Regions from separate parts of the Serratia sp. TSA_198.1 genome, predicted to be linked through region 3. Evidence: predicted binding sites of a transcription regulator. Region 3 holds the regulator's gene; each other region holds the start of a gene.

Region 1 (3,118 bases), on a different contig from region 3:
GGCGCGAGTTGCAACTGTACCCGTTTAAAGGCTGTGGCAGCGCTTCTGGGCTGTTGTTCGAAGACGACGGGGAAAGTTATGGCTGGCAGCAGGGCAACGCGCTGTGGCTGCGCTGGGAGATGTACAGCGATAATCGGCGCGTCATGCTGAACGTCACCACCGAAGGGCAGTTCAAACCGGCATGGCGAACGCTGACGGTCAGCCTGCCTGCCGGAGAAACGCGGGAACTGTGGATCAACGATGAGCCGGGCGAGAGTTTTACGCTGAAGTAACGGAAACAGCTATTCAGCCGCGTTAGCCGCGCGTTTTTTGCGCGGCTTCTTGGCCACAGTGATGGTTTTCACTTCGCTTTCCACCCAGCCATCCTGCAGGCGGGTTTTCAGCAGTTCGCCGACCTGGGCCTGTTTGGTGGTTTTCAGCACTTCGCCGCGCGGGGTTTGCGTCACGCTGTAGCCGCGCGCCAGCGTCGCCAACGGGCTGACCGCTTCGAGCTGGCTACAGGCCACGCCGAAACGCTGGCGGTAAGCATTGAGTTGGCGCTCCAGCGCCTGCTGCAAACGGTATTCCTGTTGCTGCACGCGTTGCTGATAGCGATGAATGCGCGCCTGCGGCTGTACCTGCGCTAAACGCTGTTGCACCCGATCGCTGCGGCGTGAAGACAGGCGCAGCTGGTTTTGCATGCCGTCTTCCAACCGGCGTTGCAGCTTGAACAACAGCGTTTGCTGGCGCGCCAGGCGCAGGTGCGGATGCTGCTGTTGCAAACGGTGGTTGATGCGGGTGAACTGCTGCTGACGCTGGGCCAGATAGTAATCCATCGCCATTTCCATCCGCTGCTGCTGGGATTGCAACTGACGCAGCAGCTCCAGCTGATTGCGGCTGACCAGTTCGGCGGCGGCGGAAGGGGTTGGCGCACGCAGGTCGGCGACAAAATCGGCAATAGTGACGTCGGTTTCATGGCCGACGGCGCTGACGATCGGAATGCGGCTGGCGAATATCGCCCGCGCTACGCGTTCGTCGTTAAAACTCCACAGGTCTTCCAGCGAGCCGCCGCCACGGCCGACGATCAGCACGTCGCATTCGTCGCGGCGGTTGGCCGTTTCGATGGCGCGCACGATCTGCAATGGCGCTTCCGCGCCCTGTACCGAGGTCGGGTAGATAACGATGGGCAGCGAAGGATCGCGCCGTTGCAGCACCTGCAGCACATCGTGCAGCGCCGCGCCGCTGGCGGAGGTGATCACCCCGACGCGTTTGGCCGGGCTGGGCAGCGGTTGTTTGAACTGTTGGTCGAACAGGCCTTCGGCGCTCAGACGCTGTTTCAGTTGATCGAATTGCTGTTGCAGCAGGCCGTCGCCGGCGGGTTGCATGCTTTCGGCAATCAGCTGATAGTCGCCGCGCGGTTCATACAGCGTGATGCTGGCGCGAACCAACACTTGCTGGCCGTTTTGCGGGCGGAAGGTGGTGCGGCGGTTGCTGTTGCGGAACATCGCACAACGCACCTGCGCGCGGTCGTCTTTCAGCGTGAAATACCAGTGGCCGGAAGCCGGTTGAGAGAAGTTGGAGATCTCGGCGGAGAGCCAAATCTGGCCCATTTCCATTTCCAGCAGCTGTCGAACCGTCTGATTCAGGCGGCTTACGGTAAAAATAGACGGCGAGACAGGTAGCGACATGTGACCCAGATCAAATTCCAAAACAACCACTTAATTGGTCGATACTACAGGGCTGAAAAAGGTAATCAAGAGTTTTTGTGAGAAAGTGCTGGAGGCAACCGATTACGCTCTGTATAATGCCGCGGCAATATTTTATCTTTTTCACAGCCCACTCTGGTGAGATATTGCCCATGCTACGTATCGCGAAAGAAGCACTAACGTTTGACGACGTTCTCCTGGTTCCAGCTCACTCTACGGTTCTGCCTAATACCGCTGAGCTCGGCACCCAATTGACCAAAACTATCCGCCTGAATATCCCTATGCTGTCCGCAGCCATGGATACCGTAACCGAAGCCGGCCTGGCCATTGCGCTGGCGCAGGAAGGCGGCCTGGGCTTCATTCACAAAAACATGTCTATCGAGCGTCAGGCTGAAGAAGTCCGCCGCGTGAAAAAACATGAAAGCGGCGTAGTGACCGACCCGCAAGCCGTAACCCCCTCCACCACGCTGAAAGAAGTGAAAGAACTGACCGCGCGTAACGGCTTTGCCGGCTACCCGGTAGTGACCGAAGAGAACGAACTGGTCGGTATCATCACCGGCCGTGACGTGCGCTTCGTGACCGATCTGAACCAGCCTGTTACCGCCGTGATGACGCCGAAAGAGCGCCTGGTCACGGTGAAAGAGGGTGAAGCGCGTGAAGTCGTGCTGCAAAGAATGCACGAAAAACGCGTTGAGAAAGCGCTGGTGGTGGACGACAACTTCCATCTGCTGGGCATGATCACCGTAAAAGACTTCCAGAAGGCGGAGCGCAAGCCAAACGCCTGTAAGGATGAGCATGGCCGCCTGCGCGTTGGTGCTGCGGTTGGCGCCGGTGCCGGCAACGAAGAGCGCGTTGACGCGCTGGTCGCTGCAGGCGTTGACGTACTCCTGATCGACTCCTCTCACGGCCATTCCGAAGGCGTATTGCAGCGCATTCGCGAAACCCGCGCCAAATACCCGGATCTGCAGATCGTTGGCGGCAACGTCGCTACGGCCTCCGGCGCCAAAGCGCTGGCTGACGCCGGCGTCAGCGCGGTGAAAGTGGGTATCGGCCCTGGCTCCATCTGTACCACCCGTATCGTGACCGGCGTTGGCGTACCGCAGATCACTGCTATCGCCGACGCGGTTGAAGCGCTGGAAGGCACCGGCATCCCGGTTATCGCCGACGGCGGCATCCGCTTCTCCGGCGACATCGCCAAAGCCATCGCGGCCGGCGCATCTTGCGTAATGGTCGGCTCCATGCTGGCGGGCACCGAAGAATCGCCGGGCGAAATCGAGCTGTACCAGGGCCGTTCGTTCAAATCCTACCGTGGTATGGGCTCGCTGGGCGCCATGTCCAAAGGCTCTTCCGACCGTTACTTCCAAACCGATAACGCCGCCGACAAACTGGTGCCGGAAGGTATCGAAGGCCGCGTGGCTTACAAAGGCATGCTG
Region 2 (3,118 bases), on a different contig from region 3:
TCCTATGGGGCAGTTACCCTAAACCTATAGCCTATGGAGTAGGCGTCTAATCAAGAAGAGAGCAAGCATGACTGATTCACAAATCCGCATTGCGATTGCGGGTTCCGGCGGCCGCATGGGGCGCCAATTGATCCAGGCGGTACATCAGGCGCAGGGCGTGGTGTTGGGGGCTGCGGTGTCGCGTCCGGGTTCAAGTCTGATCGGCACCGATGCCGGCGAACTGGCGGGCGTGGGCACGCTGGGCGTGACCGTCAGCGACAGCCTGGAAAAGGTGGTCGATGACTTCGATATTCTGATCGACTTCACCCGCCCGGAAAGCACGCTGGCGTACCTGGCTTTCTGCGTCGAACATCGCAAGGCGATGGTGATCGGCACCACCGGTTTTGACGATGCGGGCAAAGAGGCCATCCGCGCCGCCGCGCAGCAGATTGGCATCGTGTTCGCCGCCAACTTCAGCGTGGGCGTCAACCTGGTGCTGAAACTGTTGGAAAAAGCCGCTCAGGTGATGGGCGACTACACCGACATTGAAATTATTGAAGCGCACCACCGCCATAAAGTGGATGCCCCTTCGGGCACAGCGTTGGCGATGGGCGAGGCGATTGCCGGCGCGCTGGGGCGTGACCTGAAAGAATGCGCCGTCTACGCGCGTGAAGGTTATACCGGCGAACGCGATCCCAAGAGCATAGGCTTCGCCACCATCCGTGCCGGCGATATCGTCGGGGAGCATACCGCCATGTTTGCCGACATCGGTGAGCGGGTGGAAATCACCCATAAAGCCTCCAGTCGCATGACTTTTGCCGCTGGCGCGGTTCGGGCGGCATCTTGGTTGCATAGCCACGATAAAGGTCTGTTTGATATGCGGGACGTGCTCGGATTGGACCAGTTATAATCTATTTGAATACCATCGTGATGTGGTTGTATTGATCATAAAGCTATGATTAACGGACAATAATTTTATTGTCCTTTTTTTTAACATTAAAAATGAATGCTTTATCCATTTTTTATTGCTTGATTATTATTTCTTGTTGTTTTCTTGCGTTTTATGGCGAGTAATTTCCCTGATAGATACTTTTCACCCGATAACAGACCTTTGGAAAGGTGATTTTTTGTCATTCTTCCTCGCAACCGTTTACCCACCCGAGTTTAGCTGTGTTTTTATGGCTGCTGACCCTATTAAACGTTGAGAAGTGCAAAAATAAGAGAAAAAATGGCGCTTTGGGTAGACAAGTGGAGCACTCATCATTAAAATGCGCCCAATTTGCCAAAAATTGGCCTTGAGGGCGGTTTTTGCATTGATTTAGATCGCGATATCTGAATTAATATGCAGATATTGTGATTGATTATTCCTCGGAGGGTGTTTTGATTAAGTCAGCGCTATTGGTTCTGGAAGACGGAACCCAATTCCACGGTCGGGCCATCGGGGCAGAGGGTACGGCAGTGGGGGAAGTGGTCTTCAATACGTCGATGACCGGCTATCAAGAAATCCTCACTGATCCTTCCTACTCTCGCCAGATCGTTACTCTTACTTATCCTCATATCGGCAATGTCGGCACCAATGCTTCCGACGAAGAATCCTCCGCGGTACACGCCCAAGGCCTTGTCATTCGTGATCTCCCTTTGATTGCCAGCAACTACCGCAGCGAAGAAGGCCTGTCAGAATATCTGAAGCGTCATAACATCGTGGCGATTGCCGATATCGATACCCGCAAGCTGACCCGCCTGTTGCGCGAAAAAGGCGCACAGAACGGCTGCATCATCGCCGCCGATTCACCGGACGCCGCGCTGGCGCTGGCCAAGGCGCAGGGTTTCCCGGGCTTGAAAGGCATGGACCTGGCGAAAGAAGTGACCACCAAAGAAGCTTACAGCTGGCAGCAGGGTAGCTGGACGCTTGAAGGCGACCTGCCGGAAGCCAAGCCGGCCTCCGAGCTGCCGTTCCACGTGGTGGCTTACGACTACGGCGCCAAGCGCAACATTCTGCGCATGTTGGTGGATCGCGGTTGCCGCCTGACGGTAGTGCCGGCGCAGACCCCGGCAGATGAAGTATTGAAGATGAATCCGGACGGCATTTTCCTGTCCAACGGCCCGGGCGACCCGGAGCCTTGCGATTACGCCATCACCGCCATCAAACAGTTCCTGGAAACCGACATTCCGGTGTTCGGCATCTGCCTCGGCCACCAGTTGCTGGCGCTGGCCAGCGGTGCGAAAACCGTGAAGATGAAGCTGGGCCACCACGGCGGTAACCACCCGGTGAAAGATCTGGATAACGACTGCGTGATGATCACTGCACAGAACCACGGGTTTGCGGTTGACGAAAATAACCTGCCGGCCGAACTGCGCGTAACGCACAAATCACTGTTTGACCACACGGTGCAGGGCATTCACCGCACCGACAAAGCGGCGTTCAGCTTCCAGGGCCACCCGGAAGCCAGCCCAGGCCCGCACGACGCCGCGCCGCTGTTCGACCACTTTATCGAACTGATCGAGACTTACCGTTCTAACGCCAAATAATCAGGAGCAGTAAAAAAATGCCAAAACGTACAGACATAAAAAGCATCCTGATCCTCGGCGCTGGCCCGATTGTCATCGGCCAGGCGTGTGAGTTCGACTATTCGGGTGCCCAGGCGTGTAAAGCGCTGCGCGAAGAGGGTTACCGGGTCATTCTGGTGAACTCCAACCCGGCCACCATCATGACCGACCCGGAAATGGCCGATGCGACCTACATCGAGCCGATCCACTGGGAAGTGGTGCGTAAAATCATCGAAAAAGAGCGCCCGGATGCGGTATTGCCGACCATGGGGGGCCAGACCGCGCTGAACTGTGCGCTGGAGCTGGAGCGTCAGGGCGTGCTGGCCGAGTTCGGCGTGACCATGATTGGCGCCACGGCCGACGCTATCGATAAAGCCGAAGACCGCCGCCGTTTCGACGTGGCGATGAAGAAAATCGGCCTGGATACTGCGCGTTCCGGCATCGCGCATAATATGGAAGAAGCGCTGGCGGTTGCCGCTGACGTTGGCTTCCCGTGCATCATCCGCCCTTCCTTTACCATGGGCGGCACCGGTGGCGGCATCGCTTATAACCGCGAAGAGTTCGAAGAGATCTGCGAGCGCGGCCTGGATCT
Region 3 (3,118 bases):
TAAAAAGATCGTCAGCGCAAAATCGAAACACCAAACCCAGAAAATAGCCAAAATCAAAGTGACCCCACCGAAAAAGGGTTACAAAAAAGGTTATGGTCGCCACCGGGAACCCGGCATGGCCACCGCCAAATTGGCTCGCGACGAAAAACCGCTGAAACTCAGCCCGGCGCACAAAAAGCGCTATCAGCACGCCAAGCAAACCGCAATGGCCAAGCTGATGGATCAAATGGGCAAACCTTATCGCTGGGGCGGCACTTCGCCAAGAACCGGTTTTGACTGTAGCGGACTGATTTATTACGCCTATAAAGACGTAGTGAAAATCAAGATGCCGCGTACTGCCAACGAGATGTACCACCTGCGCGACGCGGCGCCGATCAAGAAAAACGAGCTGGAAAGCGGTGACCTGGTGTTCTTCCGCATCAACAACCGTGGCGTGGCCGATCACGTCGGCGTCTATCTGGGCAACGGCAAATTCATTCAGTCACCGCGTACCGGTGAGGAAATCCGTATCAGCCAGTTGGACAACGACTACTGGCAAAACCACTACATTGGCGCCCGCCGTGTGGTAACACCGAAAACCATTCGATAATCGCCTCCGCGGCTGGTCCCCCCAGCCGCACGCCTCACCGCCTACCGCAAGCGTTCTGATCTTAGGCCTTTTAGTCGCTCTCAGACCGCGGTTTCGCGAAGCCGCATGGAAAACATCCGGGTGTGGGTGAACGGGGCACTTGTGGAAAAATCTGACGTAGCGGTGGGAAAATGCGGACAGGCGCAGTGAACTGCGCCTGTGTGACAACCAGGGATCAGTTCAACGCCGCGGTGAAGCTAAAAGCAATAATAACGGCCAGCGCGCACACAGTGGTGAACAGTGACATTTTCAGATCGGTATCCATTACAACTCCTTTTCAGACGGGTTATCCCAAGGATAAAAGGCACACAATTAATGCGTCAAACCATTTTCCCACAGTTAGACAATAAAATCTTGTTATCATTTCCCGGTTTATAATACTGATTACCTCTTCCACTTTGGCTCAATATGGGACAAAATTCGCAGTTCACAACTGCGTACCGGCAAAAATGCCCCTCCTGACCAAACGCTGACGACTTCAATACACTAAAAACTCAGCTTCGCTTATTTGGAAGAAGGATCTACGCAGGCAAACGATTAACATCACACTTACATGCTGCAACATGTGAGTTCAGGAGTCATTCTTTACATGGCAACGATTAAAGATGTGGCCAAACGCGCTGGCGTTTCCACCACCACCGTTTCGCACGTCATCAATAAGACTCGTTTCGTCGCCGAAGAGACTAAAGCGGCCGTCGCGGCCGCGATCAAAGAGCTGCACTATTCTCCCAGCGCCGTGGCGCGCAGCCTGAAAGTCAATCACACCAAATCTATCGGTCTGCTGGCTACCTCCAGCGAAGCGCCCTATTTCGCCGAAGTGATCGAGGCGGTGGAAAACAGCTGCTACAGCAAAGGCTATACGCTGATCCTGTGTAACTCGCACAATAACCTGGACAAGCAACGCGCTTATCTGGCGATGCTGGCGCAAAAACGCGTCGATGGCCTGCTGGTGATGTGCTCTGAATACCCGGATCAATTGCTGGGGATGCTGGAAGATTACCGTAACATCCCGATGGTGGTCATGGACTGGGGCGCAGCACGCGGTGATTTTACCGATACTATTATCGACAACGCCTTCGAAGGCGGTTATCTGGCCGGCCGCTATCTGATCGAGCGTGGCCACCGTGAGATTGGCGCCATTCCGGGCCAATTAGCGCGCAATACCGGCGGCGGCCGCCATCAGGGCTTTTTAAAAGCCATGGAAGAAGCCAATATCGAGGTGCGCGACGAGTGGATTGTACAAGGTGACTTCGAACCGGAATCCGGCTACAAAGCCATGCACCAGATATTATCGCAGAAACAGCGCCCAACGGCGGTATTCTGCGGCGGCGACATTATGGCAATGGGCGCTATTTGCGCCGCTGATGAGCTGGGGTTGCGCGTACCGCAGGATATTTCCGTTATTGGTTACGATAATGTGCGCAACGCCCGCTATTTCACGCCGGCACTGACGACCATCCATCAGCCCAAAGAGCGTTTGGGCGAGATGGCGTTCACCATGCTGCTGGATCGCATCATCAGCAAGCGTGAAGAGTCGCAAGTCATTGAGGTACATCCGAAGCTGGTTGAACGCCGCTCGGTCGCCGACGGTCCCTTCATCGATTACCGCCGCTAGTCGCCAACGCCGGGAGCCAAAGCGGCTTCCGGCGTCACTTCGCTTAACCATTCCTGATTCAAGGTTTCACTGTCCCCCAGGTAATCCAGCAGCCAGGCCATCGCCGGCGATGGGGTATTCTGCTGCCAGGTCAGGCAGCATGGGCTGGCGGGAAATGGCTGTTGCAGTTGCAGCGCCACCAATTCACCACGCTGTACCAACGGCAATACCTGATGCGCAGGCATCATGCCGACGCACAATCCGGCGCACAGGCAATCCACCGCAGAGGCCCAATCCGGCACCACCAGCCGCCGTTGATTGTCCAGCGTCCAGGTGACCCGCTTGGGCAAATTGCGTGACGTATCCTCCAGACACAGCGAAGGGAAAGGCCGGAGCTGATCATCGTTTAGCAGGCCATCCAACCCCGCCAAGGGATGCTGGGGGCTGGCGACACACAACCAACGCATGTCGCCCATGTCGCGAAAGGCGAAACCACCGCCAACCGGCACCGCCCGCGTAGCGCCGATCGCCATATCGGCGCGGCCATCCACCAGCGCATCCCATACGCCGTTAAACACTTCGGGTTGGACCAACAGCTCCACATCGGGGAATTGACGGTAAAAATCCAGCACCAGCTGACGGCAGCGCTGCGGTTTGACGATGATATCCACCGCAATTTTTAATTGGCCACGCCAACCATTGGCCACCTGCTGGCACTGCCTGCGAGTGTCGAGCATTTTTTTGATGACACCGCGCGCTTCCTGAATAAACAGCGTGCCAGCCAGCGTCAGTTCTACATCGCGATGACGCCGTTCAAATAGCGGTACCGCCAACCATTGTTCTAGTTGCCGCACAGTATAGCTAACCGCCGAAGGTACCCGGTGCAGTTCCTGCGC
Region 4 (3,118 bases), on a different contig from region 3:
AATATTCTCGAGCCACAGCTCGACGTACGCCACGTATTGCCGGTCGGTGAACTCGATGTGGTGCTGACGCCACTGGTCGCCTTTGACAGCGCAGGCCAGCGTTTGGGGATGGGCGGCGGGTTCTACGATCGCACCCTGCAAAACTGGCAGCTTACGGGCCTCTACCCGATAGGGTTGGCGCATGACTGTCAGCAGGTGGAAAAGGTCCCTGTGGAGCATTGGGATATCCCGTTACCGGAAATCATCACCCCGTCGCAGAATTGGGTGTGGCGGGAGCAGGAATAGAAAAAGGCCGGATTTATCCGGCCTTTTCGTTAACGCGCAAACACTCAGAACAACAGACGGGCGCGAATGGTACCGGCAATCGCCTTCATGCGCTGCAATGCGGCGTCGGCACGTTCGGTTTCCGCTTCGATATCGATAACCACGTAGCCGATTTCCGGACCGGTTTGCAGGTACTGCGCAGCGATGTTCACCCCTTCTTCCGCGAAGATCTGGTTAATCTGCGTCAGCACGCCAGGGCGGTTCTCGTGAATGTGCAGCAGGCGGCTGGCGTTCGGGCCATGCGCTGGCAGCGACACTTCCGGGAAGTTAACCGCCGACAGGGTCGAACCGTTGTCGGAGTATTTCGCCAGCTTGCCCGCCACTTCGTCGCCGATATTCTCCTGTGCTTCCTGAGTGGAGCCGCCGATATGCGGAGTCAGGATCACGTTGTCGAACTCGCACAGCGGCGAGTTGAACGGCTCGCTGTTGGTCGCAGGCTCTTCCGGGAAGACGTCGATCGCCGCACCGGCCAAATGTTTGCTGGCCAGTACATTGCACAGCGCAGGGATATCCACCACGGTGCCGCGCGAGGCGTTGATCAGAATCGAACCCGGCTTCATCAGCGCCAGCTCTTCTGCACCCATCATGTTCTTGGTCGACAGGGTTTCCGGCACGTGCAGCGTCACCACGTCGCTCATATTGAGCAAATCGGACAGATGCCTTACCTGCTGGGCATTACCCAACGGCAGCTTGTTCTCGATGTCGTAGAAAAATACCTTCATGCCCAGGCCTTCGGCCAGGATACCCAACTGGGTGCCGATATGGCCGTAGCCGATAATCCCCAGTCTCTTGCCGCGCGCTTCGAACGAGCCGACGGCCAGTTTCTGCCACTCGCCACGGTGTGCCTTGGCGTTGGCGGAAGGAATGCCGCGCAGCATCAGCAACAGCTCGCCCAGCACCATTTCGGCTACGGATCGGGTATTGGAGAAAGGCGCGTTAAACACCGGAATGCCGCGTTTGGTCGCCGCTTTCAGATCAACCTGGTTAGTGCCGATACAGAAACAACCCACCGCCACCAGTTTTTCTGCGGCAGCGAAAACTTCTTCGGACAGATGCGTACGCGATCGGATGCCGACGAAGTGAGCATCGCGGATGGATGCCTTAAGCGCTTCGGTGTCTAACGCACCTTTGTGATATTCAATGTTGGTATACCCGGCCGCAAGCAGATTATCTACCGTGCTCTGATGAACCCCTTCCACCAACAGGAATTTAATCCTGTCTTTCTCCAATGATACTTTTGCCATTTACCCGACCCTATATTCAGACTTCAGAAGCGGCTGTTATGAAACAGCACGCATCCAACATAACAAAAATAACGCGGGCGGCAATACAAACGATTGCCTGCCCGTCAGTACAAGGCTCAGCGTTGTTGCCGGTTTTTGGCAGAAAATGCCAAAGGGAAAGAAATAGACAGAAGCTTTGTGGAGCCAAGGCTCACAATGTGACATATGTCACCAAATTTGGCGCTTTTAATAAAAGATATTTTAGCCAGTGAATTATGCGGTCGGGCAGGATCCAAGACCGCATACAAGATAAAGGCGCACTCTACGCGCCTCCGTAGCATGGGGTTTATTCAACCACCTTCACGCCGTCAGGCGTACCGACCAGCGCCACATCCGCGCCACGATTGGCGAACAGGCCGACGGTCACCACCCCGGCGATGCCGTTGATTTTGTTTTCCAGCGCAATGGCATCCATGATGCTCAGGTTATGCACATCGAGGATCACGTTGCCGTTGTCGGTCAGCACGTTCTGACGGTATTCCGGCAGGCCGCCCAGCTTCACCAGCTCACGCGCCACATAAGATCGCGCCATCGGGATCACTTCCACCGGCAACGGGAACTTGCCCAGCACGTCCACCTGTTTGCTGGAGTCGACGATACAGATAAACTTGCGCGCGATGGCGGCAATGATTTTTTCACGCGTCAACGCCGCGCCGCCGCCTTTGATCATCTGCATCTGGCGGTTGATTTCATCCGCGCCGTCGACGTAAATATCCAGCGAATCCACTTCGTTGCTGTCGAACACGTGGATGCCCAGGCTTTTCAGCTTGGCGGTAGAGGCGTCGGAGCTGGACACCGCCCCTTCGATCTGGTGCTTGATGGAGCCGAGTGCGTCAATAAAGTGGGCGGCGGTAGAGCCGGTGCCCACCCCAACGATGGTGCCCGGGGTAACGTAATCCAGCGCTGCCCAGCCAACCGCTTTTTTCAGTTCATCCTGCGTCATGATATGTCCATTGCCTCTGTACGAAAACGTGTGCGTATTATAGGGTAAATCGCTATTTTTCACTCCGGCAGGATCACACTTCTTCACCCTAAGCCGCATTTTTAGGCGCGCCGCAGCAAAATAGCTCCGTGATTTTTCCACCTGTAAAACGCCAGAAATGTGGCATAGTGCCAGTATCAATCTAATTTAAGGGATATCTTTCCGATGAAACGCCCAGACTATCGAACGCTGCAAGCGCTGGACGCGGTGATCCGTGAGCGCGGCTTTGAGCGCGCCGCGCAGAAACTTTGCATCACCCAATCGGCGGTATCCCAGCGCATTAAACAGCTGGAAAATCTGTTCGGCCAGCCGCTGCTGGTGCGCACCGTACCGCCGCGGCCGACCGAGCAGGGCCAGAAATTGCTGGCGCTGTTGCACCAGGTGGAACTGCTGGAAGAGGAGTGGCTGGGTAACGACACCGGCGCCGATACGCCGCTGCTATTGTCGCTGGCGGTCAACGCCGACAGTCTGGCGACCTGGTTGCTGCCTGCGCTGAAACCGGTGCTGACCGATTCCCCTATCCGCCTGA

Evidence for each region. Region 3 encodes PurR, which represses purine synthesis genes. Its sites were predicted from a motif close to CANGCAAACGTTTGCNTG; they were not measured.
Region 1: the regulator PurR is predicted to act here: its motif matches at 1,759-1,776, upstream of guaB (IMP dehydrogenase).
Region 2: the regulator PurR is predicted to act here: its motif matches at 1,119-1,136, upstream of carA (glutamine-hydrolyzing carbamoyl-phosphate synthase small subunit).
Region 4: the regulator PurR is predicted to act here: its motif matches at 1,651-1,668, upstream of serA (phosphoglycerate dehydrogenase).

What each region holds. Positions count from the first base shown of each region.
Region 1 is NZ_JBQZFP010000006.1:153,130-156,247, forward strand. It holds gene ACUTSW_RS20900 (glycoside hydrolase family 31 protein) at 1-272, shown strand, start outside; gene xseA (exodeoxyribonuclease VII large subunit) at 282-1,667, opposite strand; gene guaB (IMP dehydrogenase) at 1,838-3,118, shown strand, end outside.
Region 2 is NZ_JBQZFP010000003.1:195,538-198,655, reverse strand. It holds gene dapB (4-hydroxy-tetrahydrodipicolinate reductase) at 68-889, shown strand; gene carA (glutamine-hydrolyzing carbamoyl-phosphate synthase small subunit) at 1,360-2,508, shown strand; gene carB (carbamoyl-phosphate synthase large subunit) at 2,526-3,118, shown strand, end outside.
Region 3 is NZ_JBQZFP010000001.1:1,059,666-1,062,783, forward strand. It holds gene ACUTSW_RS04935 (C40 family peptidase) at 1-589, shown strand, start outside; gene cydH (cytochrome bd-I oxidase subunit CydH) at 804-893, opposite strand; gene purR (HTH-type transcriptional repressor PurR) at 1,218-2,243, shown strand; gene punR (DNA-binding transcriptional activator PunR) at 2,240-3,118, opposite strand, start outside.
Region 4 is NZ_JBQZFP010000002.1:182,611-185,728, forward strand. It holds gene ACUTSW_RS12245 (5-formyltetrahydrofolate cyclo-ligase) at 1-285, shown strand, start outside; gene serA (phosphoglycerate dehydrogenase) at 330-1,568, opposite strand; gene rpiA (ribose-5-phosphate isomerase RpiA) at 1,894-2,550, opposite strand; gene ACUTSW_RS12260 (LysR family transcriptional regulator ArgP) at 2,755-3,118, shown strand, end outside.